3 regions of the Promicromonospora sukumoe genome follow, and region 2 is predicted to be linked to each of the others. Evidence: riboswitches for the same ligand, from Rfam matches in the RefSeq annotation. Region 2 holds a riboswitch; each other region holds the start of a gene.
What was found. A riboswitch is a leader RNA that binds a small molecule or an ion and turns the genes downstream of it on or off. The one in region 2 is predicted to bind S-adenosylmethionine.

Region 1: linked by a shared signal. The riboswitch ahead of FHX71_RS28465 (methylenetetrahydrofolate reductase) and the one ahead of metE (5-methyltetrahydropteroyltriglutamate--homocysteine S-methyltransferase) in region 2 are both predicted to bind S-adenosylmethionine.
Region 3: linked by a shared signal. The riboswitch ahead of FHX71_RS12045 (LLM class flavin-dependent oxidoreductase) and the one ahead of metE (5-methyltetrahydropteroyltriglutamate--homocysteine S-methyltransferase) in region 2 are both predicted to bind S-adenosylmethionine.

Annotation. Positions count from the first base shown of each region.
Region 1 is NZ_JACGWV010000004.1:1,459-11,472, forward strand. Features, by position in the region: partial or broken gene FHX71_RS28430 (metallophosphoesterase family protein) at 1-919, shown strand, start outside; gene FHX71_RS28435 (hypothetical protein) at 929-1,147, shown strand; gene FHX71_RS28440 (hypothetical protein) at 1,305-2,162, shown strand; gene FHX71_RS28445 (hypothetical protein) at 2,321-3,175, shown strand; gene FHX71_RS28450 (extracellular solute-binding protein) at 3,425-4,639, shown strand; gene FHX71_RS28455 (carbohydrate ABC transporter permease) at 4,711-5,586, shown strand; gene FHX71_RS28460 (carbohydrate ABC transporter permease) at 5,586-6,509, shown strand; SAM riboswitch class I at 6,603-6,718, shown strand; gene FHX71_RS28465 (methylenetetrahydrofolate reductase) at 6,723-7,667, shown strand; gene FHX71_RS28470 (golvesin C-terminal-like domain-containing protein) at 7,862-9,037, shown strand; gene FHX71_RS28475 (hypothetical protein) at 9,105-9,701, opposite strand; gene FHX71_RS28480 (lysophospholipid acyltransferase family protein) at 9,691-10,014, opposite strand, start outside.
Region 2 is NZ_JACGWV010000001.1:2,375,338-2,385,351, reverse strand. Features, by position in the region: gene metE (5-methyltetrahydropteroyltriglutamate--homocysteine S-methyltransferase) at 1-2,283, opposite strand, end outside; SAM riboswitch class I at 2,292-2,395, opposite strand; gene FHX71_RS10545 (MFS transporter) at 2,766-4,082, opposite strand; gene FHX71_RS10540 (GNAT family N-acetyltransferase) at 4,279-4,815, opposite strand; gene FHX71_RS10535 (hypothetical protein) at 4,826-5,743, opposite strand; gene FHX71_RS10530 (sigma-70 family RNA polymerase sigma factor) at 5,745-6,188, opposite strand; gene FHX71_RS30025 (M15 family metallopeptidase) at 6,472-7,458, shown strand; gene FHX71_RS10520 (ABC transporter ATP-binding protein) at 7,535-8,374, shown strand; gene FHX71_RS10515 (ABC transporter permease) at 8,371-9,168, shown strand; gene FHX71_RS10510 (MerR family transcriptional regulator) at 9,173-10,014, shown strand, end outside.
Region 3 is NZ_JACGWV010000001.1:2,710,276-2,720,289, reverse strand. Features, by position in the region: gene FHX71_RS12060 (aspartate/glutamate racemase family protein) at 1-740, shown strand, start outside; gene FHX71_RS29285 (TetR/AcrR family transcriptional regulator) at 727-1,326, opposite strand; gene FHX71_RS12050 (SDR family oxidoreductase) at 1,402-2,274, shown strand; SAM riboswitch class IV at 2,374-2,485, shown strand; gene FHX71_RS12045 (LLM class flavin-dependent oxidoreductase) at 2,513-3,682, shown strand; gene FHX71_RS12040 (ABC transporter substrate-binding protein) at 3,746-5,413, shown strand; gene FHX71_RS12035 (ABC transporter permease) at 5,410-6,414, shown strand; gene FHX71_RS12030 (ABC transporter permease) at 6,411-7,316, shown strand; gene FHX71_RS12025 (dipeptide ABC transporter ATP-binding protein) at 7,313-9,013, shown strand; gene FHX71_RS12020 (alpha-hydroxy acid oxidase) at 9,010-10,014, shown strand, end outside.

The DNA of each region.
Region 1 (10,014 bases), on a different contig from region 2:
GCCGGGCAACCACGAGGTGATGGGCGGCTCGATCGAGAACTTCGAGGAGGAGTTCGGCGAGCGGACCCGGGTGCTGGACATCCCGACGCCGGGCCCGCGGGGTTCCGGCCACCGGACGGGCACCACCCGGCTCGTCATGCTCGACTCGTCGGCCGGCCGGCTGGGCGCCGACTTCGCGCAGGTCCAGATGCTGCGCGAGGCCCTCGACGACGCCGCGACCGACCGCGCCGTCACCGGCGTGCTGGTGTTCGCGCACCACCCGCTCGACGACCCGCTGCCGACCAAGGCCAGCCAGCTCACCGACCGGCTGGAGGCCGACACGCTGCGCGGCTGGTTCGAGGACTTCGAGGAGACCTCCGGCAAGTCGGTCGCGTCGGTGGGCTCCCACGTGGGCGTGTTCCACGCGAGCACGCAGGACGGCGTCCCGTACCTGGTCAACGGCAACTCCGGGAAGAGCCCGGCGAGCACCCCGGCCGACGGCGGCTTCACGGGCTGGTCGATGGTCGGGGTGCGCCCGGCATCTGGCAAGGCCCCGGGAAACGTCCGGGGCAGCTTCCCGGGCGGCGGGTCCCGTGACCCGTGGCTCACCTGGGAGGTCAACGCCCGGGCCGAGCGCGTCACGGTCTCCGGCCCGACGGCGCTCGCGGTGGGCGCGTCCGCGCCTGCGTCCGCCGTCGTCGTGCAGGACGGGGACCGCGAGGTGCCGGTGGCGTGGCCCGTCTCGTCGGACTGGGGCGGCACGGGGGTGTGCGTCACGGACGAGCGGGGCCGGGACGCCCTGCGGGACTGCTCGCACGGCGCGGTGCTCGCGCTCGACCCCGCCACGCACGAGCTCACGGCCCTGCGGCCGGGCCGGGCCACGGTGACCGTCACGGTCAACGGCGCGCGCGGCGAGCTCATGGTCGCCGTGAGCCGGTAGATTTACCTCATGAGCAACTTCGAGGTGGCCCGCAGGCAGAAGCAGGAGCCCACGGCGGCGCTGGTGGTTCGCTTCATCGTGTGCTTCGCCCTGTTCCTGGGCGGGTTCGCGCTGATGGCCGTCGGCTCGCTCGGTGAGGCGGCGTCGTCGCCCTACCTGTTCGTGGGCGGCATCCTCGCCGTCTGCCTGTCGTTCGGCCTGCCGATGATCGGCGCCACCGAACGATAGAAGCACGCGCAGCGCCCGTCCGGTCCCGACCGGACGGGCGCTGCCGCATTTCTTCACCCACATCGTTCCTGACGCCCTGTCCGTGTTGGACAGCAGAAGCCTGACGGCGAGCGACCAGCTCGCCGGGACAGGCGCCGTCGAGCAGACAGGAACAGCCATGTCTCAGCACCGCACGTCCCGTACCGCCCTCCTCCGTCGGGGCCTGGTGGCGCTCGCCACCGCCACGACGCTCCTCGCCGGCGGCCTCGTCGTCGCCCCGTCCGCACAGGCCGTGCCCGTCGTCGACCTCGACTCGCGCGGCGGAACCGTCGTCAAGACCCGCATGGACGCGTGGGGGTCCGTGATCGAGGGCGACGTCACGACCGACAAGCTCTCGGCCGCCAAGGTCCGGTACGAGATCGACCTGGACTGGTCCGGCGGCAAGCTGAGCGTGAGCGACTTCGACGGCGTGGTGACGCTCCAGCGGGTCGGCGCCAAGCAGGTGCGCCAGTTTCCGGTGACCGTCGACAGGGACGGGAAGCGGAGCGGCACGATCAAGCTGCCCGGCACCCTGACGCCCGGTTCCTACCGGGTCGGCATCGAGTTCACCGCGCGGGTGAAGCGTCCCGACGGCCGGTCGATGTGGCACAGGGTCGACGTGAACAACGCGGAGACGGTGTCCGTGCGACGCGAGACGGTGCTGGACGCGTCGATCACCACCCCCCGGGCCACCGACGGCCGGTCCTCACGGATCACCGGCCGGGTCCGGGCCCTCAGCGTCAGCGCCGACGGCGACGTCTACTGGTCCACGCTGCGGAGCGGCACCGTGCAGCTCTCCTACTACCCCGGCGGTCTCTTCCGGAACGAGGCGGAGCCCGTCAGTGTCCGGCCGCTGACGATCGACCGGTACGGGAAGTTCACGACGGTCGTCCCCGCGCGTGACCGGATCTGGGTGCTCGATTACGCGGGCACGAAGCAGCTGAACCCGGACGGCCGCTTCGTCGTCCAGGGCCCTGAGCGGTCCTGCGGCTGCTGACGTCGGTCCGTCGAACAGGAGGGTCGCAGCCTGGTGCTGTGGCCCTCCTCTTCTCGTCCTCAACGTTCCTGTCGCCCCGTCCGTACCCGGTGGTGAGAGCCTGACGACGAGCGACGCGCACGCCGGGACAGGCACCACCGAACAGACAGGAAACCGTGATGTCCCTCCACAGCACGTCCCGCTCGTCCGCCCTCCGCCGGGGCCTGGTGGCGCTCGCCACCGCCGCGACGCTCCTCGCCGGGGGCCTGGTCGTCGCCCCGTCGGCGCAGGCCACCCCGCTCGTCGACACCAGCGAGCGGGCCGGCACCGTCGTCACGACCCGCATGCAGGCCAAGGGCTCGATCATCCGGGGCAACGTCGAGACGGACGAGCTCCACCCCGCCTACGTCACCTACTGGGTGAACCTGGACTGGACCGGCGGCGACCTGCAGGCGTTCGACGGTGTGGTCACGCTCCAGCGCGTCGGCGCGCGGCAGGTGCGCACGTTCCCGCTCACCCTGGACGCGGACGGGGACCGCAGCCGGAGGATCAAGCTGCCCGGGACCATTACCCCCGGGTCCTACCGCGTGGGCATCGAGTTCACCGCGACGGTCGAGCGCCGCGACGGCCGGCTGGTCGAGCACACGGTCGACGTGAACAACGCCAGGACCGTGCCCGTCCGGCGTACGAGCATGATCGAGGCGTCGATCTCGAACCCCACGGCCACCGACGGGCGCACCTCGCGGATCAGGGGAAAGCTGCTGGTCCTCGGGATCGCCGACGACGGCGACCTCACCTGGGACCCGATGCAGAGCGGCACCGTGCGCCTCTCCTACGACCCCGACGGCCCCTGGGAGGACCGTGCCCGGGAGGTGTTCGTGCGCGACCTGACCGTCAGCGGCGCCCACGGGACGTTCTTCACGCGCGTCGCCGCGCGTGACCGGTGGTGGAAGCTCACCTACGCGGGCAACGCCCAGTTCGCCGACTCCGTGCTGTGGCTTCCGCAGGGCGACCACTCGGGCTGCGGCTGCTGACGGACCCGGCCGGCGGCGGCACCCCCCGTCAGCCGCCCGGACCTGCTGAAAGAGGGCCGCAGCCCCGTGCTGCGGCCCTCTTTTTCACCCCGCCGCGCCGATGACGGGAGCGCCACGACACGCCGCTTCACCCGTTTGTCACAGGTTTGTTAGAACCATTGACAGATTATGACCCAAGTGAAAACGTGACCTGCACCACGACGAGAGGCAGGGAAGGTAATGGCCCAGTACAAGAGGCTTGGCGGGATCATGGTGATCACGCTTGCCGCGACGACAGGACTCACGGCCTGCGGGTTCGGCGGGTCCAGCGGCGAGGCGACCGGCGACGGGACGACCCTCGACCTGCTCGTCCCCAGCTACTCCGACGCCACCCAGGGCCTGTGGGACGACGTCATCGCCGGTTTCGAGGAAGAAAACCCGGACATCGACGTCAACCTGCAGGTCGAGTCCTGGGACAACCTCGAGTCCGTCATCGCCACCAAGATCCAGGGCGGCGACGCACCCGACATCTACAACGGCGGCCCCTTCGCGGGCTTCGCCGAGGACGAGCTGCTGTACCCGGTCGAGGACGTCACCTCCGACGAGACCTACGCCGACTTCCAGCCGACGTTCCTGGAGAACGCGCAGGTCGGCGGCACCACGTACGGCCTGCCCTTCATCGCCTCGGCCCGCGCGCTGTTCGTCAACGACGCCCTCCTGGAGGAGGCCGGCGCCGACGTGCCCGCCACCTGGGACGAGCTGCTCGACTCCGCCAAGAAGGTCTCCGAGCTCGGCGGCGGCGTGGCCGGCTACGGCATGCCGCTCGGCTCCGAGGAGGCGCAGGCCGAGGCCGCGGTGTGGCTATGGGGCGGCGGGGGCAGCTTTGGCGACTCCGAGGCCATCACGATCGACACCCCGGAGAACCTCCCGGGCGCCGAGTTCGTCAAGACGATGATCGACGAGGGCGCCACCCAGGCCGACCCCGGCGCCACCGACCGCAGCCCGCTGTTCGACATCTTCGTCCAGGGCAAGGTCGGCATGCAGGTGGGCCTGCCGCCGAGCGTCGGGCAGATCGAGTCGGACAACCCCGAGCTCGAGTACTCGATCCACCCCATCCCCACCGAGGACGGCTCGCCGTTCACGCTGGGCGTGGCCGACCACCTCATGGCGTTCCAGAACGACGGCGACAAGCAGGAGGCCATCACCGCCTTCTTCGACTACTTCTACACCGCCGACGTCTACGTGCCGTGGGTCCAGGCCGAGGGCTTCCTGCCCACCACCCTGTCGGGCTCGGAGCAGCTCGCCGGCGAGGAGGCGCTCGCGCCGTTCCTCGAGGTGCTGCCCGACGCGCAGTTCTACCCGACGACCAACCCCGACTGGTCCGCCACGGACTCCGCGTTCAAGGCGCTCTTCGGCCAGCTCGACGGGAAGAAGTCGGCCCAGGACGTCCTGACCGAGGTCCAGGAGCAGGTCGACGCGGGCTGACGCCCCGACGGACCGCCGTGCCCGGCACGGCTGACCACACGTAACGCCGAACCGAAAGCACGGGGAACTTGGTGAAGGACCTGATGAAGGCCCTGCCGTGGATCGGGCCCGCGGTCGCACTCATTGCGACCGTGGTCCTGTTCCCGGTCGGCCTGATGTTCTGGAACTCGACACGCGACATCAGCCAGAGCGGCGTCGACGGCGGGGGAGTGGGCCTCGCGAACTTCGCGACGGTCATCGGCTTCCAGTACTTCTGGCCGATCCTCGGGCGGACGGTCGTGTGGGTGGTCGTCGTCGTCGCCTGCACCCTGATCGGGTCGCTGGCGCTCGCGGCACTGCTGAACAAGGCGTTCCCGGGCCGCCGGCTCGTGCGGATGGCCGTCATCGTGCCGTGGGCGTCCAGCGTGGTCATGACGACGCTGGTGGTGCACTACGGCCTGGAGCCGTACTTCGGCATCATCAACTCGTTCCTCGTGGACGTCGGCCTGATCAGCACGCCGGAGGGCTACGGCTGGACCCGGCACCCCGGCACCGCGTTCGCGTGGGCCATGGCGGTGGCCGTGTTCGTGTCGCTGCCGTTCACCACCTACACGGTCCTCGCCGGGCTCCAGACGGTGCCCGGCGAGACCGTGGAGGCCGCGCGCATCGACGGCGCCAGCGGGTTCCGCACCTACTTCAGCGTGGTGCTCCCGCAGCTCCGCGGCGCGATCTCGGTGGCGGTGCTGATCAACATCATCAACGTGTTCAACTCGCTGCCGATCCTGCGCGTCATGACGGGGTCCATCCCCGGGTACGACGCCGACACCGTCATGACGATGATCTTCAAGTACATGCAGAACCAGCGGCAGATCGACCTGGCCAGCGCGCTGTCCGTCATCGCGTTCCTGGTGGTCATCGCCATCGTCGCCGTCTACGTGCGGGTCGTCCGCCCCCTGGAGGAGGTCTGATGACCACGATCACCGACCCGGGGACCACCCCGCGCGACGCGACCCGGCCGCCGTCGGGCGACCGGCGGCGGGTACGGAAGTACACGACCGACCAGGTGCCACTTGGCTCCGTGCTGCTGCGGGTGCTGGCCGGGCTCGTGGTGCTGGTGGTGTTCCTGCTGCCGTACCTGATCATGTTCTTCGGCTCCGTGAAGACGAAGGCCGAGATCAGGTCGGTCGACCCCACCTACTTCCCCACCGAGTGGCACTGGGACAACTACGTCACCATGTGGTCCACGCCCGAGACGCCGCTCGCGCAGAACCTGATCTCCACCCTGGTGATCTCGCTGTGCGCCACGCTGCTCGTGCTCGCCGTGGCGCTGCCCGCGGCCTACTACACGGCGCGGTTCCGGTTCCGGGGGCGGCTCGTCTTCCTGTTCCTCGTGATCGTGACCCAGATGGTGCAGCCCGCGGTGCTCACGTCGGGCCTGTTCCGCCAGTTCATCGCCCTCGGCATCCTCGACACGTGGCTCGCGATGATCCTGGTCAACGCGGCGTTCAACCTGTCGTTCGCCGTCTGGATCATGCACAGCTTCTTCGCGGGCATCCCCAAGGAGGTCGACGAGGCCGCGCAGCTCGACGGCGCCGGCACGTTCGCCGTCCTGACCAAGATCAACCTGCCGCTCGTCTGGCCGGGGATCGTCACGGCGGTCGTGTTCACGTTCGTCGCCTCCTGGAACGAGTTCGCGGCCTCGCTCGTGCTGCTGACGACGGCGGGCAACCAGCCGCTGTCGGTGGCGCTCACCAAGTTCGTGGGCCAGTACGAGACGTCGTGGCACTACGTGTTCGGGGTGTCCGTGGTGGCGATCGTGCCCGTCGTGATCCTGTTCATGATCATCGAGAAGCGCCTGGTGGGCGGCCTGGTGGCGGGGTCCGTGAAGTAGCGGACGCTGCGGGTGCGCGGTCCGTGGACCGGGGCGTCTCGACCGCCGGACGAATTCTGTCCCAGTGCTGGACAATCGCTTAGCATGGTGGCGATCCCATCCAGAGCGGTCGAGAGTCCTGGCTCCGTGACACCGCAGCAACCTGCCGACTTCCTGCCTCGTGGCCGTGGCGTGAGGACGTAAGGTGCTCACGCCAGGTTCGATGGAGCAGCCATGGTCGCCGAGGTACACCCGCACCGCCCCACGGTGTCGTTCGAGCTGATGCCTCCCCGCCGGCCCGACGCCGCGCCCAACTTCTGGGAGACGGCGCAGCGGCTCGTGGCGGCCCGCCCGGACTTCGTCTCCGTCACCTACGGGGCGGCCGGCGGCGACCGGGCGACGGCGCGCGAGGTGCTCGCGACGCTGCTGCGCGGTACGCCCGTGCTCCCGGTGGCCCACCTGACCTGCGTGGGCGCCTCCCGGGAGGACGTCTCCGCTGTGATCGAGGAGTTCCTCGAGGCCGGGGTGCGGTCCTTCCTCGCGCTGCGCGGCGACCCGCCGCGCGACGAGCCGGACTGGCGTCCGCCGGCCGACGGCGTGCGCTCCAGCGTCGACCTGGTGCGGCTGCTGCGCCAGGTCGAGGAGCGGCGCTGCGCCGCCGACGTCAGCACGGCGCTGCGCTCCGCCGCCCGTCCGCTGGCCATCGCCGTCGCGACGTTCCCGGACGGCAACCCCGGGGCGGGCACCACGCGCGAGCAGGAGGTGCGGCGGCTCCTGGAGAAGCAGGAGGCGGGCGCGAGCTTCGCAATCACGCAGTTCTTCTACCGGGCCGACTCCTACACCGGGTTCGTCGAGGCGGCCCGCGCCGCGGGCGTGACCATCCCGATCCTGGCCGGCGTCCTGCCGACGACGGAGGCGCGCCGGCTGCGCCGCGTCGAGGAGCTCACCGGCGTGGCGGCGCCCGCCGACCTCCTGCGGGACCTCGACCGGCTCACCGGCCCGGACGGCGCCGTCGACGCCGAGGCCCAGCACGCCCACGGCATCGAGTACTCCGCGGCGCTCGCGCGCGAGGTGCTCGACGCCGGAGCGCCCGGCGTGCACGTGTACACGTTCAACAAGCACCGCCCGGCCCTGGACCTCCTGGACCGCGTAGGCCTCACGGGCCGAGCCGCCGCCTAACCCCCTCGTTGAGTGCTGGGTATTCGCCCTTTTTCGCGCGCCGGAAGGGCGAATACCCAGCACTCAACGAAGCGGGGTCGGCATCTTGTGTCGGGGATATCCACGATGTGATGTACCCCGGGGTCGTGGGGGCGGCTGATACTACGGGTGAATTCGGCCCGTACCAGCGTGACCGACCCCGTGGAGGCCCCACCGTGCACGAACACGACCACAGCTCCACCGACTGCTGTCCCACCTCGCTCGGGCGGCGCGACCTGCTGCGCGGCGCCGTCGTCCTCGGCATCGGTGCCGCGGGCGCGACGATCGCGGCGCCCGGCGTCGCCGCGGCGGCACCCGCCGTCCCACCCTCTCTGGCGCCGGACCCCGAGGCGCCCGCCGACGCGCCGCCCGGCGCCGTCGCCGGGGTCGAGGTGGCCGCGCCGACCATCGCGAGCTGCGCCGGCTGGGGCGCCGCGGCGGCCCGCGGCACCATCGACGCCGTCGCGGCCAACCCGAACAAGATCCTGATCCACCACACGGCGTCGGCCAACGTCACCGACTACTCGCAGGCCGCCGGGTACCAGATCGCCCGCGACATCCAGCAGTGGCACTTCGCCAACGGCTGGGTGGACACCGGGCAGCACCTCACGCTGAGCCGCGGCGGGTACGTCATGGAGGGCCGGCACGGCTCGCTGTCCCGGCTGCAGAGCGGCAGCGGCACGGTGGTGGGCGCGCACGCCCCCGGCCAGAACAGCCAGGCCATCGGCATCGAGAACCAGGGCACCTACACGAGCGCGACGCCGCCGGCGCAGCTCTGGAGCCGCCTGGTCGAGCTGTGCGCCTACATCTGCGACCAGTACGGCATCGCGCCCACCCAGATCTACGGGCACCGGGACTACACGGCGACGGCCTGCCCCGGCGACGTCCTCTACTCGATGCTGCCGCAGCTCCGGTCCGAGGTGGCCGCGGCGCTGTCGGGGACCAGCTGGTCGGTCACCGTCGACAACACCTCGGCGGGCTTCTCCGCTGGCTCGTCCTGGCTGACGTCGTCCTTCTCGGGCGAGCGGTACGGCGCCGACTACCGCTACGCGACGCCCGCCGAGGTCAGCGACCTGGCGACGTACTCGGCGACGATCCCGTCGAGCGGCTCGTACCGCGTCGAGGCCTGGTTCCCGGGCATCGACGGCTACAACGCGTCGACGCCGTTCATCGTCTACACGGGCACCGGGTCGTCGACGATCCGCGTGGACCAGTCCACGGGCGGCGGGACCTGGCTCTCGCTCGGCACCTACGCGATGACGGCGGGCACCCGCACCGTGGTCGCCGTCAGCCGCTGGACCCAGGGCACGGCGTACGTCGTGGCGGACGCCATCAGGATCACGCGCCTCTGACGCCCCGCCCGCCCCTACGTGTCAGACCTACAGGTCCCCCGGGTGACCTGTAGGTCTGACACGGGCCTCAGTGCGGTGTCGGGGCCAGCGCGCGCAGCAGCTCGTCCGGCTCCGCGACGCCCACGAGCACCGACGACGCCCGGACCTTCCGCAGCACCTGCACCCGCGCCGCGGCCGGCCGGGACAGCTCGATCAGCACGGCGGGTGCCGCCATCGTCCGCACCAGCGAGACCCGGCCGGTCTCCTCGTCGAACCCGGCGCCGAGCTCCAGCGGCCGTGCCGGGGCGGCCCGGTACACGGCCGCGGAGACGACGTCGTCGAGCGCGACGTCGACCGCCGCCACCCAGCCCAGCCGCAGCCGGACGACGCCGTCCGCCACGCGGTGCCGCGACCAGAGCGGTGAGACGAACGCGGCCAGCAGGGCGGCCGTGAGCACGCCGGCGACGACGTCGACGGTCAGCGCGACCGGGCGCGGCAGCAGGGCGCCGGCGACCAGGTGCAGCACGAGCACCTCGACCACGCCCAGCGCCGCGACGCCGGCGACCAGCCCGAGCCACGGCCCGCGCCCGCCCAGCCCGAACGACCTGCTCGGGTCCGACGTCCGGCCCGAACCAGACGCCCGGCCCGAACCCGACAGCCTGCTCAGGCCGCGCTCACTCGGCACGCTCCTGGCCGCTCATCGCCTGGATGGACTGCATGACCTGCTCGGTCAGCTCGCGCCGCGCCTGTGCGGGCTTGGTGCCGGCCGCGATCTGCCGGGAGGGGTCGATCGGCGTCCCGAAGTGCAGCTCGACCCGGGCGAACCGCGGCATCTTGCCGATCGGCTTCACCTTGTCCGTGCCGAGCAACGCGACCGGGACCACGGGGGCCTTGCCGGTCAGGGCGAGCCAGGCGACGCCGGTGTGCCCCTTGTGCAGCTTGCCGTCCCGCGAGCGGGTGCCCTCGGGGTAGATGCCGAAGGCGCCGCCGCGCTGCAG
Region 2 (10,014 bases):
CCGCGGGTCGATCGACTTGGCGGCGAGCTCGACCAGGTCGGTCACCTCGTCGACGGACGGCACGCGCGGGCTGTGGATGTCGTAGACCCCCGGCCCGATGCCGCGCCCGTACCCGGCGTCGGCCAGCTCCGGGACGATCTCCATGCGGGAGCGGGCCGCCTCCACGGACGTGACGTCCGCGTCGAGGCCGTCGATCGCACCGATGACCTGCCCGAACTCCGAGTAGCACAGGTGCGTGTGCACCTGCGTCGCGGTGTCGGCCCCGGCGGTCGAGAGCCGGAACGAGCGCACCGACCAGTCGAGGTAGCCCGGGTGCGCGGCACGGCGCAGCGGCAGCAGCTCGCGCAGCGCAGGCTCGTCCACCTGCACGACGCCGATGCCCGCCGCCTCCAGGTCGGTCACCTCGTCGCGCAGCGCCAGGGCGACCTGGTCGGCGGTGTCGCCGAGGGGCAGGTCGTCGCGCACGAACGACCAGGCCAGGATCGTCACCGGACCCGTGAGCATGCCCTTGACCGGCTTGTCCGTCAGCGACGCCGCGTACGCCGTCCACTCGACGGTCAGGGGTGCGGGCCGGGACACGTCGCCCCACAGGATCGGCGGACGCACACAGCGCGAGCCGTACGACTGCACCCAGCCGTTGACGGTCGTCGCGAAGCCGTCGAGCTGCTCGGCGAAGTACTGCACCATGTCGTTGCGCTCGGGCTCGCCGTGCACCAGCACGTCCAGGCCCAGCTCCTCCTGGAGCGCGACCGTGCTCGCGATCTCGGCGCGCATCGCGGCCGTGTAGTCGGCGTCGGACAGCTCGCCCCGCACCCACGCGGCCCGCGTGCTGCGGATCTCGGAGGTCTGCGGGAACGACCCGATCGTCGTCGTCGGCAGCGGGGGCAGGTTCAGCCGCGCCTGCTGCGCGGCGGCACGCTCCGCGTACGGCGCGCGCTCGCCGTCGGCGGGCGTCAGCGCGGCGGTCCGCTCGCGCACCTCCGGGACGACGACGCCGGGCGCCGCCGCACGCGAACGCACCGCCGCCGTCGACTCCGCGAGCCGGTCCGCGACCGCGGCGCGACCCTCGGCCAGGCCCGTGGCCAGCGTGGCGACCTCGCCGACCTTCTGGTCGGCGAACGCGAGCCAGGACTTCAGGTCCTCGCCGAGGCGGGGCTCGTCGGCGACGTCGTGCGGCACGTGCAGCAGCGACGTCGACGTGCCGACGGCGAGTGCGCCGGCGCCGAGCCCGGAGCCCGGGGCGGCGAGGCCCTCCAGCGTGCTGAGGCGGGCGTCGAGGTCGGCGCGCCAGATGTTGTGGCCGTCGATCACTCCCGCGACCAGGGTCTTGTTCTCCAGGCCGGGCACGGGGCCCGCGGGGACGGCGCCGCGCACCAGGTCGATCGCGACGGCCTCGACGTCGGTGCCGGCCAGCAGGGCGAGGCCGTCTCCGGCGTCGCTGCGCAGGTCGCCGTACGGGGCTGTGACCAGGATCGCGGGGCGTTGCGCCGGGGTGTCGCCGTCGGCGGTGGGGGAGAGCTCGGTCGCCAGCGCGGTGTAGGCGCGGCGGACGGCGTCGGCCACCTCGTCGAAGGGGACGTCCAGCAGGTCGGTGACCAGGGCGGGCTCGTCGAGCTGCACCCAGGGCGCGCCCGCGGCAGCCAGCGCGCGGAGCAGGTCGGCGTACGCGGCGACGACGTCGTCGAGCCGGTCGAGGGGGCGGAAGCCCTCCGGCGAACCGTCCGCCGGCTTGCTCAGGAGGAGGAACGTGACCGGGCCGACGAAGGCGGGGCGGGTGACGACGGCCTGGCCGCCGTCGGCCGGGTTCGCGAGCTCGGTGAACTCGCGCACGGCGCGGTCGTCGGTGTAGCCGATCGGGGTGTCCGGGCCGATCTCCGGGACCAGGTAGTGGTAGTTCGTGTCGAACCACTTGGTCATCTCGAGCGGCGCGTTGTCGCCCTCGCCGCGAGCCACGGTGAAGTAGGCGTCCAGCGGCAGGCGGCCGCCGTCGGTGGTGAGCCCGGCGAACCGGTCGGGCACGGCGCCCAGCAGGGCGACGGCGTCGAGCACCTGGTCGTAGTAGGAGAACGAGCCGGGGACGGCGGCGGTCCCGGCCTCCAGGCCCAGGTCGACGAGGCGGCGCGCGGTGGCCAGCCGCAGGTCGCGGGCGGTGGCCTCCAGCTCGTCGGCGGTGGTGCGGCCGGCCCAGAAGGACTCGACCGCGCGCTTGAGCTCGCGGCGTCGGCCGATGCGCGGGTAGCCCAGGACGGTGGCGTTCGGAAGGTGCGTGTTCGTGACTGCCATGCGTATCAGCTCCATCGGACCTGGCGTTAGCACCTTGCCCCGAGATTGGCGCCTCGGAGGTAGGTTGCTGCGGTGTCGTGGAGCCAGGACTCTCGACCGCTCTGGATGATGAGATCTGATCGTAGGCATGCCCGGGATGTGGTCGGCAAACCGTCCACGCCTCGGACGTTTTGTTGATGCCGCGATGGTGCGGATAAAAAGTGTGCCAAGCGGCGCAGCCGCGGGCCGGGTCGGGGGAGCGTGGCGGGGCCGGCCGGGGGGCTGTCGGGCGTGGGCTGTCGGGCGCGGTGCGGACCATGCACCTGCTGCCAGGAGCGTGGGCGTTCTGGCAGCAGGTGCATGGTCCGGTTTGGTCGGCGGGTGCCCGTCAGTGGTTGAGCTTCAGGGGCGGCCGGGCGGGCATGGCCGGTCAGGGGCAGACGGCCCGACGGCGCGGGCAGACGCTGGGCTCGTCAGCGCCCGGCCCGCCGACGTCGGGCCGGTCAGACGGCCGGCTCTTGTGGGCGGCGTCGGGCTGTCGCGAACCACAGCGCGGCGGCGACGGCGGCCAGCGCCGCGCTGACCAGCAGCGGGCCGGCGGTCCCGATCAGGCCGAGCGCGACGCCGCCGAACACCGGGCCGAGCAGGGCGCCCAGGTTGAGGGCGACCGTCGAGAACGCGCCGCCCAGCGTCGGGGCGGCGTGGGCCGCCGCCATGCTGCGGGCGATCAGCGTGCCGCCGACGGCGAACGACAGCGCGCCCTGCACCGGCGCGAGTACCCAGACGACGTCTGGGCTGAGCGAAGCGGGGCCCACGGCGAGCGCGGCCCACAGGACCCAGCCGGCGAGCAGTGCCGGCCCGGCGACAGCGAGCAGGAGGCCGCCGTGCCGGTCGGCGAGGCGGCCCGCTGCCGAGACCCCGGCGAACGCCCCCAGTCCGAACAGCGCCAGCACCACCGGCACGAGCGGCGAGCCGAGGCCCGCGCCGTCCGTCACGATGACCGCCAGGTAGGTGAACGCGCAGAACGTCGCGCCGTTGACCAGCACCCCGAGCGCGAGGTTCCGCCGCAGGACGGGGGACCGGAGATTGCCGAGTTCCGCCCGCAGGCCCACCCGAGCGGGCGTCCTGTCGACGGCGGGCGACGCGCCCGATCCTGTCCCGGTACGAGACTCTGCCCCGGAGCCGGAGCCGGAGCCGGAGCCGGAGCCGGAGCCGGAGCCGGAGCCGGAGCCGGAGCCGGAGCCGGAGCCGGAGCCGGAGCCGGAGCCGGCCCCCGGCTGAACCGGCGTCAGCCACGCCACGGTGACCAGCGCCGCCGCCGACACCCCGGCGATCGCCCATAGGGCCGACCGCCAGCCCCAGAGCTCGCCGAGCAGCGCGCCGGCCGGGACGCCGGCGACGAGCGCGAGCGTCGTGCCGCCGAGGATCACGGCCAGCGCCCGGGCCTGCCGACCGGCCGGGACGACGCGTGGCACGGTCGAGAGCGCGACGGCGAGGAAGCCCGCGTTCGCCAGCGCGGCCACGAACCGCGTGCCGAGCAGCACGGAGAACTGGCCGGTCAGCGCGCCCACGACATGCGCGGCGACGAAGACCAGCAGGCATGCGGACAGGGTCCAGCGGGGCGGGAGGCGGCGTCCGACGACGGCGGTCAGCGGCGCGCCGACCACCATCCCGACCGCGAAGCCCGAGGTGAGGTATCCGGCCTGGGCGAGCGAGACGCCCAGGTCGGCGGAGATGCCGGGCACGAGTCCGGCGAGGACGAATTCCGACGTGCCTTGCGCGAAGACCGCGACCGCGAGCACGTACAGCAGGACAGGCATGAACGACTCCGAAGGGGGAGGGGAACGGGTAGGCCGGGACGGCACTACGGGCCCTTCGGATGCGCGGGAGCTGCCCGCTCACAGGTGCGGCGGGGCGGAGCGGCCGGCCCACGACGGGCTCGGCTCCCTGCTCTCTACAGGGGCATCTCGGGCTACCGGAGTACCGGCAGCCCTGACCTGGATGCTTCTGGAGACCTCACGCGGTGAAACTAGCACGCACGGGCCCGGGCGCCGGCTCGGTTTTCTGCCCCGGCCCCGGCCCCGGCCCCGGCAACGGTTCGGGCACCGGCAGCCGACGTCGCCAGGCGACCTCGCGGTCGAGCTGCCCCGTCGAGCGGAACAGCGCGACCTGGTGGGCGTCGGGCAGCGCGGCGGCGAGCGCCTGCGTCGTCGTCGGGCCGAAGCCGAGCTTCTGCCAGAAGCCGCCCGACCGGCGGGAGAACAGCCACGCCTCGTGCGCCCCGGCGTCGGCGGCCCGGTCCAGGGCGAAGCGGGCCAGCCGGAGGCCGTCCCCGGCGCCGCGCAGGTCGGGCCGGACGGCGACGCTGCGGACCAGCGCGTGCTCGCCGTCCGCGCCGAGCTCGAACCCCGTGGTCGCGGCGACAGCACCGGTGTCGTCGCGCTCCAGCCAGAGGCAGACGGCGGGCTCCGCGAGGGCGGCGACCGTCAGGTCGGCCGCGCGCAGGAACGCGGCCAGGTCGTCGAGGTCGGCGGGTGTGGCGGGGCGGAGCACGCGCGGGAGCCTAGCGCGGAGGGGGGCTCTCCTCCGTCGGCGCCGCGCTCGGCACGGTGCACCCCGACCAGCTCAGCTCGCTGCGCACCTGGATCTGCTTGCCGCCGTCGGACTCCGCCCAGATCTCGCCGGAGACCGGCAGCCAGGTCGTGGTGTCGACGAGCAGCTCGACGCGGGTCACGTCGCCGCCTTGCACCTGCGCGTCCGACGGCGTGACGCCGATGCGGGCGACCGTCTGCCCGTCCCGCTCCGAGATCCCGAGGTCGTCGTGCAGCCGCTGGTTGGTGCCGTCGTAGCCGGCGAGTCCGAGCACGACGGCGGCCGTCGACGCCTGCAGCACCTCCAGCGGCAACTGGTCCAGCGGGGCCTTGGGCGTCTCGAGCCGGGCGTCGGCGGGGACGAAGCGCAGCGTCGACGCGTCGCCGAGGGTCGAGCGGATCTTCGCGCCGCACTCCCCGCCCGACATCGCCTTGCCCGCGCGGGTCACCACCTCGCCCGGCGTCAGCCAGGTGGTGGACGACGGCGACGCACTCGGGGTGCTCGTCCCTGGCGTGCCGGCGCCGGGGGCCGAGCCTGGAAGGGCGCCCGGTCCCGGGGTGCCGGTCAGGCTCAGCGCGAGGACTCCGGCGACGACGGCGGCCGCTGCCGTCGTCCACGCGAGGGCGTGTCCGCGCCGCGACGCCGACGACGTGGGCCGACGTCCGGCCTGGACCCGCCCCGGCTCCGAGGCGTCACGGAGCAGCACCTCGACGTTCCCGGCGTCGGCCCAGGACTCGTCGGGGTCGGCGTCCTGCCCGGATGCGCGCCCCTCGGCCCGCGTCCGTCCATCCGCCCGCGCGCGGGACTCGGCGTACGCCCGCGCCAGGTCGAGCTCGGTGTCGGCCTCGCGCAGCGCGCGGCGGGCGCGGGTCAGCTCGTCGTCTGCCACGTCAGGCTCCTTCCTCGGTCAGCCGGTCGTACGCCGCGCGCAGGCGGCGTCGGGCACGGTGCACCCGGGTGGCCGCGAGCGCCGTCGTGCAGCCCAGGACCTGGGCGACCTCCGCGGTGGTGAGCTCCGCGGCGGCGAGCAGCGCGATGACCTCCCGGTCGGTGGGCCGGAGCAGGTTCATAGCGCGGGTGAGCTCGTCGAGCTCCCCGACCAGGCGGACGTCGTCGGCGCCGGTCGGGGCCGGGTGCGTGCGCACCCGTTCCACGAGGGCGGTCCGCCGGTGCCGTGCGCGCGCCTGGTTGGCCATCACCCGGCGCGCGACGCCGAGGAGCCACGCCCGCGGGTTGTCCGGCACCTCGCCCTTGCGCCACGTGATCGCGAAGACCTCGGCCACGACGTCCTCCGCCTCGGCGGCGGGCATCCGGGCGCGGGCGTACCGGTACACGGCGCGGGCGTGCGCGGCGAAGAGCTCCTCGGTGCGCGCGGGCGTGAGCGGGCCGTGCGTGCCGGCGTGCGGCTCGGTGTCGGTGGGCAGGATCGGCAGGGCGGGCTCCGGGTTCTCCGTCGGTGTCCGGGTGGTCGGTCTCGGGCGCGGGTTCCCGCCTGCTGCGGGAGGTGCTTCCGGGACAGTGTGTCCGGCAGCCGCTCGCCCATGTCACGTCCCGGATGTTGCCCACGTCACAGCCCGGCGCTGACATCGCGCGCGGGCCGCCGCACACGACGCCGGTGTGACCACCTTCCCGGACATCTCGCCCGTACCGCGCGCCGTCGTCGTCCTCGCGGCCGCGACGTTCCTTGCCACGACGACACTGCTCAGCGGGTGCGCCGCAGGCGCCGCCACCTCTGGTCTGCCGGGTTCGGGGCAGGCGGCCGGGGCTGCGTCAGGACCGGCGTCGAGCGAACAGTCGGGCACGGGCGCGGGGGAGGCGTCCGCCGAGGCGCCAGCCGCAGCAGCCGGGACGACGCCGGAGCCCGCCAGGGCGCAGGCCGGCACGGACGAGCGTGCCGCCGCCGTCGGCTCGGACAGCCAGGACCCGGACGGCCCAGACCCGGACGGTTCACGACCGGACGCCGCCCGCCCCGCCGACGCGTCCGCCGTCGGCCAGGAGGACCCCGCGCAGAACCTGGACCTCTCCGCCCGCTCGGCCACCGACCCGGCGAGCCCGTGGGTGGTCGTGAACAAGCGCACGCCGCTCGACCCGGTCGACCACGAGCCCGACCTCACCACGGTGCGCGGCTACCTGGTCCGGCCCGACGTCGCGCCCGACCTCACCGCCCTGCTGGCCGCCGCCGACGCCGACGGCGTCCGCCTCACGCTGCGCAGCGCCTACCGCGGCTACGCCAAGCAGGCCGCGGTCTACGAGGGCTGGGTGGCGCAGCTCGGCGCGGCGCAGGCGGACGCCGTCTCCGCGCGGCCCGGGCACAGCGAGCACCAGACGGGACTGGCGGTCGACGTCGGCGGCACGACGCGGCCGGAGTGCGACTTCGAGCCGTGCTTCGGCCGGACGCCGGAGGGCCGGTGGGTCGCCGAGCACGCCACGACCTACGGCTTCCTGGTCCGGTACACGCCGCAGAACAGCGCGGTGACGGGGTACGCCCCCGAGGCCTGGCACCTGCGCTGGGTGGGCCGCGACCTGACGGCGTACCTGGACGACGCCGGCATCACCACGCTGGAGGAGGCCTTCGACGTGCCTGGCGGGGGATACGCCCGCTGACCGGCTCGCGCCGCCGGCGTCGTCCTGCGCCGAAGGGCTTGACCTTGCCGTAGCGGCAACCCTGCACGCTGCGGTCATGACCACACCAGACACCCCCGCTCCAGAAGCCCCCGCCTCAGAAGGCCCCGCGATCGAGGTCGCCGGGCTGCACAAGTCCTACGGTGACCATCACGTGCTCGACGGCGTCGACCTCGCCGTCCCCGCCGGCTCCGTCTACGCCCTGCTGGGGCCGAACGGCGCGGGCAAGACCACCATGGTGAACGTCCTGTCCACGCTGCTCGCGGCCGACGCCGGCACGGTGCGGGTCGCCGGGCACGACGTCCGCCGGGAGCCCGCCCGGGTGCGGTCGGCGATCGGCGTCACGGGCCAGTTCTCGGCGATCGACATGTTCCTCACGGGCCGCGAGAACCTGCGGCTCATGGCCGACCTGAGCCACCTCGACAAGCGGGCCGCCGTCCGCGACGTCGCGACCCTGCTCGGCCGGTTCGACCTGACCGACGCCGCCGACCGCCGCGCCCTGACCTGGTCCGGCGGCATGCAGCGCCGCCTGGACCTCGCGATGACGCTCATCACCCGGCCGCGGCTGATCTTCCTCGACGAGCCGACGACGGGGCTCGACCCGCGCAGCCGCCGCGCCGTCTGGCAGGTGGTCCGGGAGCAGGTGGCCGACGGCGTCACCGTGCTCCTGACCACGCAGTACCTCGAGGAGGCCGACGCCCTGGCGGACCGCGTCGGCGTGCTCGACGCCGGCACGCTCGTCGCCGAGGGGACGCCCGCCGAGCTCAAGGCGCAGGTCCCGGGCGACGCGCCCAGCCTCGACGACGTGTTCCTCGCGCTCACGGGGCACGCCGCGGGCCCAGTCGACACCGCCACGGCCGACATCGACACCGTCGCCCCGGAGGTGGATGCACGATGAGCACCACCTACGCCGTCCGCGACTCGGTGACGATGCTGCGCCGCAACCTGCGGCACCTGAGCCGCTACCCGTCGCTCGCGCTCATGCTGATCGCGATCCCCGTCGTGTTCCTGCTGCTGTTCGTCTACGTCTTCGGCGGCACGCTCGGCGCGGGCCTCCCGGTCGACGGCGGAGGCGGCCGCGCCGACTACCTCAACTACCTGGTGCCCGGCATCTGGATCATGACGGTGGCCAGCGTCGCGAACGGGACCGCCGTCGCCGTCGCCATCGACCGCACGGGCGGGATGTTCGACCGCTTCCGGACCATGGACATCGCCCAGGTCTCGGTGCTGACCGGGCACGTGCTCGGCGCCGTGATCCGCACCCTGCTCGCGCTGACGGTCATGGTCGGGTTCGCGCTGCTGCTCGGCTTCCGGTCGGCGGCCGGGGTCGCCGGCTGGTTCGGCGTCGCTGGGCTCGTGCTGCTCCTGGCGTTCTCGTTCACCTGGCTGACGGTCGCGATGGGGCTGGCCGCCGGCAGCATCGAGACGGCGAGCAACACCCCGCTGGTCCTCATGGTGCTGCCGTTCGTGAGCAGCGGTTTCGTCCCGACCGAGCAGATGCCGCCCGGGCTGCGGCACTTCGCCGAGCACCAGCCGTTCACGCCGGTCATCGAGACGCTGCGCGCCCTGACGTCGGGCGCTCCGGTGGGCTCGGACGGCTGGACCGCCGTCGTCTGGTGCGTCGCGATCGGTCTGGCGGGCTATGTCTGGTCCCGCCGTGAGCTGACCGCGGTAGGTCGGAGGGGAAGATGAGGGCGTGCTGACTATCGCGCAGGTCGCGGCGTACGTCGGGGTGACGGCGCGCGCCGTCCGCCACTACCACGCCGTCGGGCTGCTGCCGGAGCCCGAGCGCGACCACTCCGGCTACCGCCGGTACGGGGCGCAGGACGTCGTGGACCTGATCCGGGTCAAGATCCTGGCCGACGCCGGCGTGCCGCTGGCCCGCGTCCAGGAGCTGCTGCGCGCCACCGAGGAGGAGTTCACGGCCGCCGTCGCCGAGATCGACGCCCGGCTCCGCTCGGAGATCGAGGAACGCGAACGGCACCGGGAGCGCATCGCGCGGCTCGCCGCGGGCGACAGCCTGGCCCTGCCGCCCGAGGGCACCGCCTACCTGGACCGGTGGCGGGAGCTCGGCGTCCCCGAACGGGTCGTCGCGATCGAGCGGGACAGCTGGATCCTGACCCTCGCCGCGTACCCTCCCGAGCAGGTCGCCGCCGCCATGGCGGACAAGGGCCTGCTGCTGGACGACGCCGAGTTCGTCGACCTCCTGCGCTCGATCGGCGAGGGGATCGACTGGGCGCCCGACGACCCGCGGCTGCCCGGCCTGGCCGACAAGGTGGCGGCGGTCCTGGACCGTCACGCCGGGTGGTCGGGTGGCGGGGCTGGCTCCGCCCCGGGCGGCGGGGTGGGCGAGGGGAGCGGTGCCGGGAGCAGGGACGGGACCGGCGGCGAGGCCGGCGGCGCGTCCAGCGAGATGGAGCGCGGGCTCGTCGAGATGTTCGACTCGCTCGCCCTCGACTCGATCCCGGCGGGCCGGCGCCTGGAGTCGCTGTTGGAGGAGCGCGGCTGGCGAGGCTGGACCCGCCAGCAACGCGTCCA
Region 3 (10,014 bases), 330 kb from region 2:
TGAACTGCAACACGACGACCGCCATGACCGACGCCATCGCGGCGGTCGCGGCGGGCGCCGCCTCGCCCGGCACCGCCGTCGTCGGCCTGACGCCGTCCTGGGGCCCGGCGTCCGCCGAGGGCTACTTCGAGAGCTACGTGACGGCGCTCGCGGTGCTGGACGCCGTGCTCGCCCACCCGGACCCGTACGACGCCGTCGTCATGGCCGGGTACGGCGAGCACGGCCGCGAGGGCATGCGGCAGGCGATCGACGTGCCGGTCGTCGACATCACCGAGGCCTCCGCCTTCCTCGCGTGCCTCGTCGCCCACCGGTTCGGCGTCGTGACGACGGTCGCCACCGCCGTGCCCGGCATCGAGGACTCGCTGCGCAACGCCGGGGTGCTCAGCCGGAGCGCGGGAGTGGTCGCCGCCGACGTGCCGGTGCTCGACATCGAGGCCGACGTCGAGCAGACGGCGGCGGCGCTGGAGTCCGCCGGCGCGCGGCTGGTCGCCGGGGGAGCGGACGCCCTGGTGCTGGGCTGCGCGGGCTTCGCCGGCCTCGACGTCGCGCTGGAGCGGCGCCTCGGCGTGCCCGTGCTCGACGGCGTCGCCGGGGCGGTGCGGCTCGCGGAGTCCCTGGTCGCGCTCGGCAAGACGACGAGCACGGCGGGCCCGTACCGCCGTCCGGACCCGGCGAAGGCATGGGCGGGGCGGCGGCCGGGAGGGTCACCGGACCACGAGCCCAGGGTCACCCGGGCCTGAACCCTGCGCCCGCGCGGTCCACGGCGTCCCGGATCGCGCGGGCCCGGTCCTCCGGTCGGACGACGGCGACCGCGGCGGCCGCCGCCGCGCCCATACCGGCCCCGAGGTGCGCCGACATCGTCGGCCACCCGGCGGGGTCAGGGAACCGCTCGCGCAGGGCTCCGACCAGGTCCGTCTGCGCCCGCTGCAGCCGCACGACCAGCGACGCCGGCAGGCCGTGCGACGCGGTGACGAGCTCGGCCCGCAGGCCCGCGAGCTCGTCCGTGCGCGCCTCGGGGTCGTCGAAGAGGTCGACCAGCGTCGCCAGGATGGCGTCGACGCCCTGGGCCGTGCCGGCGCCGTCCGGCAGGTCGTCGAGCGCCCGCACCGCCCGCCGCACGTGGCCCTCCAGGTAGTGGAAGAGCACGTCCTCCTTGGCCGGGAAGTGCAGGAAGAAGGTGCGGCGCGCGACGCCGGCCCGCGCCGCGATGTCGTCGACCGACGTCGCGGCGACCCCGCGGTCGAGGAACAGCTCCGTGGCCGCGCCGACCAGCGCGCGGCGGGTCTCGGCGCGCTTGCGCTCGCGGATGCCGGGCTCCTTGGTCATCGCCCCAGCCTAGCGGAACCGGTGCACTAGTGTATTGATGCACTAGTGCACTTAACCGCGACCGAGGAGAGACCCATGACCCAGCACACCGGCCGCACCTACGTGGTGACCGGCACCGACTCCGGCATCGGCGCCGCGGTCGCCGCCCGGCTCGCGGACGACGGCGCCCGCGTCGTGCGGTGCGGGATCACCGAGGCGGCCGACGTCCGCGCGGACCTGACCACCGCCACCGGCCGCGCCGCCGCGATCGAGCAGGTGAGGGTCCTGGCCCCCGACGGCCTCGACGGCGTCGCGCTCGTCGCCGGCAGCCCGGAGGGCCGCGTCGCCGTCGGCCTCAACTACTTCGGCACCGTCGCCCTGCTCACCGCGCTGCGCGCCGACCTGGCCCGCCGGCCCGCGCCGCGCGCCGTCGTCGTCAGCTCCGCGTCCTCGCTCTCCGCGGGGGAGGCCGACCTGGTCGACGCCTGCCTCGCCGGCGACGAGCCCCGCGCCCTGGCCGTCGCCGACCGGATGGCCGCGCGCGGACGCGGCGGCGTGGTCTACCGCTCGACCAAGATCGCTCTGAACCGGTGGCTGCGCCGCACCGCCGTCCGCGACGAGTGGGCGGGCGCCGGCATCCCGCTGAACGCCGTCGCCCCGGGCATCGTCGAGACCGGGACTGCCCGCCGCACCCTGCTCGCCGACCCCGCGAGCGTCCGCGTGCTGCGCGACGCCCTGCCGCAGCCGCTCGGCCTGCCCGGCCCCGTCGAACCGGTCGCCGCGACCATCGCCTGGCTCCTGACGCCCGACGCCGGTTTCATCACCGGCCAGGTCATCTACGCCGACGGCGGCGCCGAGGTCTCGCTGCGCGGCGAGGCCCCGTTCACGGCCGGCGTCCGCTACGGACCCGTGCGGCTCGCCCGCATGATCGGCTGGACCGTTCTCGGCCGGCTGCGCACCCGCACCTGATCCACCATCCGAGACATCCGCCGGAATCGTTGACGAAGGTCCGTTCCGTCCTTACATTCCCGGCCGTCGACGTGCCACAGCGCACGCCGACGGTCATGTGGTCATGAGTCCCGACGACAAGCCCCGGCTGGTCGGGCAGCAACCCTCCTTCGCGGCGGGGTGCTCCGGGTGACGACCAGGCCGCACGCGCGTCGTGCGGCAAGCGCGGACCGGGCACGTCCCGGAGAACGGAAGAACGATGAGCGACAGCACCCCACGCCTGCACTGGTACCTGCCCACCGCGGGGGAGTCCCGCGACGTCCTGCGCGGCGGCACCAACGTGCACCGCGTCGACGGCGAGGCCCCGCGCTCGCCGTTCCGCCCGCCCACCCTGTCCTACCTCACGCAGGTCGCCCTCGCGGTCGAGGAGGCCGGGTTCGACTCCGTGCTGGTGCCCACCGGCTCCTACTGCGAGGACCCGTGGGTCGTCGCCTCGGCGCTCGCGGCCGTCACCCGGGACCTGCGGTTCCTCGTCGCGCTGCACCCGCGCACGACCACGCCCGCCTACACCGCGCACCGCGCCGCCACCCTCCAGCGGGTCTCGGGCGGGCGGCTGGCGCTCAACGTGGTCACCGGCGAGCCCGGGGCCGAGGCCTGGCTGCACGGCGACCTCGGCGACAAGGCCGACCAGTACGCCCGCACCGACGAGTTCCTCGACATCTACCGGGCGCTGTTCCGCGGCGAGACCGTCGACCGCGCCGGGAAGCACTACACCGTCCGCGAGGGCCGGCTGGAGCGGGCCGGCGGCCGCGGCCTCGGCATCCCGGCCACCCCCGAGGTGTGGTTCGGCGGGTCGTCGTCGTACGCGGGCGACGTCGCCGCGCAGCACGCCGACGTGTACCTGTCCTGGCTCGAACCGCTGGACCAGCTCGCCGAGAAGATCGAGTGGATCCGCGGGCTCGCGGCCGCCCAGGGGCGCACGGCACGGTTCGGCGTCCGCGCCTGGATCCTGGTGCGGGACACGCACGAGGAGGCCGAGCGGGCCGCCCTCGCGCTGCTCGACGGCGTGGACCCGGCCACGCAGGCCCGGCTGCGCGAGTCGCTGCTCGCCCGCCAGTCCGTGGGCCAGCAGCGCGGCCAGGCGCACCTGGCCGCGGCGGACGTCACCCGCCCGGAGAGCTTGTGGGTCGCACCCGGCATCTGGGGCGGCTTCGGCCTCGTGGCCGGCGGCCCCGCGCTCGGCTTCGTCGGCTCCTTCGAGGACGTCGCCGCCCGGTTCGCCGAGTACCGCCGCCTCGGCGTCGAGGAGTTCATCGTCTCCGGCTTCCCCAACCTCGAGGAGACGCGCTGGGTCGCGGACGGGCTCGTGCCCGCGCTGCGCCGGGCCGCCGCCCCGACCGAGCCCGCCGCGCAGCTCACCACCGCCTGACGGCGCCGCGCCGTCCGCCGTCCGACCCCCTCTTTCCCTGCCGTACGAACAGGAAGCACCGCCATGCCCTTTCCCCGCGCCCCGCGCCTGCCCGCCGCCCGCCGCCTCGCCGCTCCCGTCGCCGTCGCCGCCCTCGCCCTGACCCTGGCCGCCTGCTCGACGGGCTCCGCCGCCTCGACCGGCGGAGCGGAGCCGGCCGGCGACCCGGTCGCCGGCGGCTCGCTGACCTGGGGCGTCAGCGTCGAGCCCGTCTGCTACAACCCGCAGCGCTCCGGCCAGCAGAACTCGTACCCGATCATCCGCAACTACGCCGAGTCGCTGGTGGGCAAGGCGGCCGACGGCAGCTACACGCCGTGGCTCGCCGAGGAGTGGGAGATCTCGGACGACGAGACCGTCTACACGTTCACCCTGCGCGACGGCGTCACCTTCTCGGACGGCACGGATCTGACGGCCGACGTCGTCAAGCAGAACTACGACGCCATCACCGCCGAGGACTCCACGCTGAACAGCCGCGCCGCCTTCGCGGCGTACGACAACGCCGAGGCCACCGACGACCACACCCTCGTGGTCACGCTCGCGCAGCCCGACGCCGCGTTCCTCGACTCCGTCGCCTCCATCGGTGCCTCGGTGCTGGCGCCCGCCTCCCTGAAGGCGGACGGCGACCTGTGCCAGCCCACCGACGAGCTGGTCGGCACCGGCCCGTTCACCGTGGCCGACTGGACCGCCGGGCAGGAGATCAGCTTCGACAAGCGCGACGACTACGACTGGGCGCCCGGCTACGCCGAGCACACCGGCGCCGCCTACCTCGACGACGTCACCTACCGGTACCTGCCCGAGGCGACCGTCCGCACCGGCGCCCTGACCGCCGGCCAGGTCGACGTCATCGAGAACGTCCAGGTCACCGACACCACCGTTTTCCAGGACGCGCCCGGCTTCCAGTACCTCACCGGCCCGACGACGGGCACCGCGTTCAGCCTGAACATCAACACCCGCATCGCCCCGGCCGACGACGTGCGCGTGCGCCAGGCCCTGCGCGACGGCTTCGACCTCGACGCCCTGATCGAGAACCAGTACCTCGGCACGGTCGAGCGGGCGTACTCCAGCCTCGGGCCGGACAGCCCGTACTTCGACGAGGACCTCGTGGGCTCGTGGGGCAACGACGTCGACGGCGCCAACGCGCTGCTCGACGAGGCGGGCTGGACCGACCGCGACGACGACGGATACCGCACCAAGGACGGCGAGCGCCTCACCATCGAGGTCGGCTACCCGGAGCCGTACGTGCGCGACGAGCGCGACGTGCTGCTGCAGGCCATCAAGTCCCAGCTCAAGGAGAACATCGGCCTGAACCTGGACGTGCAGATCATCACCGGCGCCTTGTTCAGCGACCAGACGGCCAAGGGCACGTGGACCGTCTACCCGAACACCCTGCCGACGGCGGACCCGTCCAACCTGTTCCGCAGCATCTTCTCCAGCGAGGGCTTCCTCTACACGGCCGCCGAGGCGGACCTGGTGCTCGACGACGAGGTGGCGGCCAGCCGCGCGTCGCTGGACCCGGCATCGCGCAAGGAGGCCCTCGACGAGATCCAGGCGACCGTCGTGGACGACGCGCGGTACGTGCCGCTCTACCACCCGGTCTACACGGTCGCGGCCAAGGACACCGTGCACGGGCTGGCCTTCGAGCCGCAGCTCGACTCCCCGGCCGGCTCCTACGACGTGTGGGTCCAGCCGTGACGAGCGCCGCCGTCGAGGTGCAGGAGGCCGCCGGGCCGGGCGCCGGCCCGACGGCCGCGCCCGCTGCGGGCCGGCACCCGGTGCTGCGGCGCCTCGTCACCCGGGTGGTGACCGGCGTCGTGGTGCTGTGGGCCGCGGCCACCGTCGCGTTCTGGACGCTCCAGCTCGTGCCGGGGTCCGTCGCCGACATCCTGGCGGGCGACCTCGCCGACCCTGAGCTGCGCCAGGCGCTCGTGGCCGAGTGGGGGCTGGACCGGCCCGCGTTCGCGCAGTACCTCGACTTCCTCGGGCGGCTCGCGCAGGGCGACCTCGGCACGTCCTACGTGCAGCGGCAGCCCGTGCTGGACGTCATCGGCGACCAGCTCGGCTCCACCGTGATCCTGACCCTGACCGCGGGCGTGGTCGCCGTGGCGCTCGCTGTGCTGCTGTCCACCGCGACGGTCGGCCGCCCGCGCGTGGTGCGGGGCGTGCTGTCCACGGCGGAGCTCGTGCTCGTCTCCGTGCCCGTGTTCTGGTCCGGCATCCTGCTGCTGATGGTGTTCTCGTTCGGCCTCGGGCTCTTCCCCGTGGCGGGCGGCACCGGCGCGCAGTCGCTCGTGCTGCCCACGGTCGGGCTCGCGCTGCCGACGGCGGGGCTGCTCAGCCAGGTGCTGCGCGAGTCCATGGAGCGCACCGTGCTGGAGCCGTTCGCGATCACGGTGCGCGCCCGCGGCGTGCGCGAGTCGCTGGTGGTGTGGCGGCACGCCCTGAAGCACGCGCTGCTGCCCGGCATGACGGTCGCGGGCAGCCTGGTCGGCGGCCTGCTGGGCGGCGCCGTCATCACCGAGCAGGTGTTCGGCCGCCCCGGCCTGGGCCAGATCACCCTGCTGGCCGTGACCAACAAGGACGTGCCCGTGGTGCTCGGCGTCGTCCTGCTGGCGGCGGCGGTCTACGTCGCCGTGTCCACCCTGCTCGACGTGCTCTACGCCGTCGTCGACCCCCGGCTGCGAGGTGCCCGATGAGCGTCCCCACCCTGCTTCGTCGCCCGCGCGCGGCCACCGCGGAGGGGCCCGTCGTCGTGCGGTCGCGCCGCCGCGTGCCCCCGGCCGCGGTGATCGCGGCGGCCGCCGTCGTCGCCTTCCTCGCCCTCCTGGTGATCGCGCCCGGCCTGTTCACGCGGCTCGACCCGTTCACGGGCGACCCGGCCGCGGGCCTGCGTCCGCCGTCGGCCGAGCACCCGTTCGGCACCGACCGCCTCGGGCGGGACGTGTGGACGCGCGTCGTGCACGGCGCGCGCTACTCCGTGCTGATCGGCCTGGCCGCGACGGCCATCGCCGTCGTCGCCGGCACCGTGGTGGGCGTGGCCGCCGGCCTGTCCGGGGCGTTCCTCCAGGGCCGCGCCGGGCGCGTGCTCGACGAGGGCCTGACCCGGCTGCTCGACGTGCTCTCGTCGTTCCCGGCCATCCTGCTGGCGATGCTCGTGGTCACCTTCACCGGCCCCGGGGTCTGGAACGTCGCCGTCGCGATCGGCATCGCGGGCATCCCGCTGTACGCGCGCGTCGTGCGCAGCCAGACGTTCGTCGTCACGCGCGCCGACTACGTGGCGCACGCCGCCGTGCACGGCCGCGGCCGGTGGGCGGTGCTGCGCGAGCACGTGCTGCCCAACGCGCTGACGGCCGTGCCGGTGCTCGCCGCGATCGACATCGGCACCTCGGTGCTGGCGGTCAGCGGGCTCAGCTTCCTGGGGCTCGGGCCGCAGCCGCCCATCCCCGAGTGGGGCGTCATGCTCGCCGAGGCCCGCGACGTGTTGCGCGTGGCCTGGTGGGCAGGTGTTTTTCCCGGTGTGTTCATCACCGGGACCGTCATCGCGTTCACCGTGCTCGGGCGCTGGCTCCAGGCCCGCACGGACGGGAGGGAGTCATGAGCAACGTCCCGCTGGTCACCGTCGAGGACCTCACCGTCGGCTTCGCCACCGGCCCCGGCCGCCGCGACCCGCGTTCAGCGGCCGTCCGCGGCGTGTCCTTCGTGGTGCGGCCCGGGGAGTGCGTGGCGATCGTCGGCGAGTCCGGCTCGGGCAAGAGTGTCACGGCCCGGGCGCTGCTCGGCCTGGCCGGGCCCCGCTCGCACGTCACGGCGCGCAGCCTGGAGATCGACGGCGAGGACGCGACCGGGTTCTCCGAGCGGCGCTGGCGGCAGGTGCGCGGCGGCCGGATCGGCATGGTGCTGCAGGACGCGCTCGTCTCCCTCGACCCGCTGCGGACCGTCGGCGCGGAGATCGGCGAGGTGCTGCACACCCACCGCGTGGTGCCGCGTGGCGCGGCGCGCGAGCGGGCGGTCGAGCTGCTCGGCTCCGTCGGCGTGCCCCGGCCCGAGGTGCGCGTCGAGCAGTACCCGCACCAGCTTTCCGGCGGCCTGCGGCAGCGCGCGCTCATCGCGTCCGCCATCGCTGCCGACCCGCGGCTGATCATCGCCGACGAGCCCACCACCGCCCTCGACGTCACCGTGCAGGCCCAGGTGCTGGACACCCTGGCCGAGCGGGTGGCGCAGGGCTCGGGGCTGCTGCTCATCTCGCACGACCTCGCCGTCGTCGCCGGGATCGCCGACCACGTGCTCGTGATGCGTGACGGCGTCGTCGTCGAGGCCGGGCCCGCGGGCGACGTGCTGCGTTCCCCGCGCGAGGCGTACACCCGTGCGCTGCTGGACGCCGTCCCGTCGGCGGCCTCGCGGGGGCGGCGGCTGGCGCCGGTTCCCGACGTCGGGCCGGATGCCGGGCCTGACGCCGGTCCGGCTGCTGACGGCGCCGCCGTCGTCGCGCGCGAGGCCCTGCCCGCGCGGACCGCCGACCCGGCGCGCACCGTCCTGGAGGCGCGCGGCCTGACCAAGTCGTTCGGCGGCGGCCGGCACGGCCGCACCCTCGCCGTGGACGACGTGTCGTTCCGCCTCGGCGCGGGGGAGACGCTCGGCATCGTGGGGGAGTCGGGCTCGGGCAAGAGCACCGTGGTCAACCTGGTCCTGGGTTTCCTGGAGCCCGACGCCGGCGAGGTGCGCGTGCTCGACGAGCCGTGGGTGCCGCTCCCCGAACGGGCGCGACGGCCCCGGCGCGGGCACGTGCAGCTCATCTCGCAGGACCCGCTCAGCTCGTTCGACCCGCGCTGGACCGTGGGGCGGGTGATCGGCGAGTCCACGCTGCGGCTCGGCCTGTCCGCCGACGAGGCGCGCGGCCGCGCCGTCGGGCTGCTGCGCCGGGTCGGCCTGGACGAGGCGATCCTCGGCCGACACCCCCGGTCCCTGTCCGGCGGGCAGCGGCAGCGGGTCGCCATCGCCCGCGCACTGGCCCCCGAGCCCGAGGTGCTCGTGTGCGACGAGCCGACCAGCGCGCTGGACGTCTCGGTCCAGGCGCAGGTGCTCGACCTGCTCGCCGAGATCCAGGCCGAGCGCGGCACGTCGCTGGTGTTCGTCTCCCACGACCTCGGCGTGGTGCACCACGTGGCCGACCGCGTGCTTGTGCTCCGCGACGCGCGCGTGGTCGAGGAGGGGGAGGTCGACGACGTCTTCCTGCGGCCCCGGCACGAGTACACGCGGCAGCTCGTCGCGGCGCTGCCCGAGGCGGTGGAGGCATGACGGCCGCGCCCGGGTGGGCCGGGGCCGACCAGATCGCCGTCCGGGAGGCCGTCGAGGCGTACGTCCACGGCGGCCCCGGCGACGGCGCGACCGTGCGCGCCAACGTGGCCGCCTGGGAGTCGCTGCCCCTGCGCCCCAGGGTGCTGCGCGACGTCACGCACGTGGATACCGCGATCGACCTGCTCGGCCTGCGCGCGCCCGTGCCGCTGCTCGCCGCGCCCTGGGCCGGCCACCAGCTCGTCCATCCCGACGGCGAGGTCGCCAGCGCGAAGGGGCTGGCCTCGGCCGGGCTCCCCATGGTGCAGTCCGCCGGCTCGTCCGTGCCGGTCGCCGACGTCGCCGCGCACTCCGGCCCCTTCTGGCAGCAGGTGTACGTGCCCGACGACCGCACGCTGATCCACGGATTCCTCGACCGCGCGGTGGCCGCCGGGGCCACGGCCCTGGTCCTCACCGTCGACCATCCCGCTGTCGGCAACACCCTGCCGTTCCGCGCGGGGCTCGCCCGGCTCGCGCCGTCCGACGGCCGCCCGCGGGTCGCGGCCAACTTCCCCGACGTCGCCCCCGGCACCCCGCTCGGCACCGCCACCGACCTGGGCCCGCGCGACGTCGAGCGCCTCGCGGCGCGCACCGGCCTGCCCGTCGTCGTCAAGGGTGTGCTCCGCGCCGACGACGCCCGCACCGCCGTCGCCGCCGGAGCCGCGGCCGTCGTCGTGTCCAACCACGGCGGCCGCCAGCTCGCCGGCTCCGTCACCACCGCGCACGCCCTGCCCGAGGTGGTCGACGCCGTCGGCGGGCGCGTCCCCGTCCTGGTCGACGGCGGCATCCGCCGCGGCGAGGACGTCGTCCGGGCGCTCGCGCTCGGCGCCCGCGCCGTGCTCGCCGGGCGGCCCGTCGCCCGGGCTCTGGCCGACGGCGGGGCCGACGGCGTAGAGCGCTGGGCCCGGGAGACCATCGAGGACGTGCGCCGGGCGCTCGTGCTGTGCGGGGCGCCCACGCTTGAC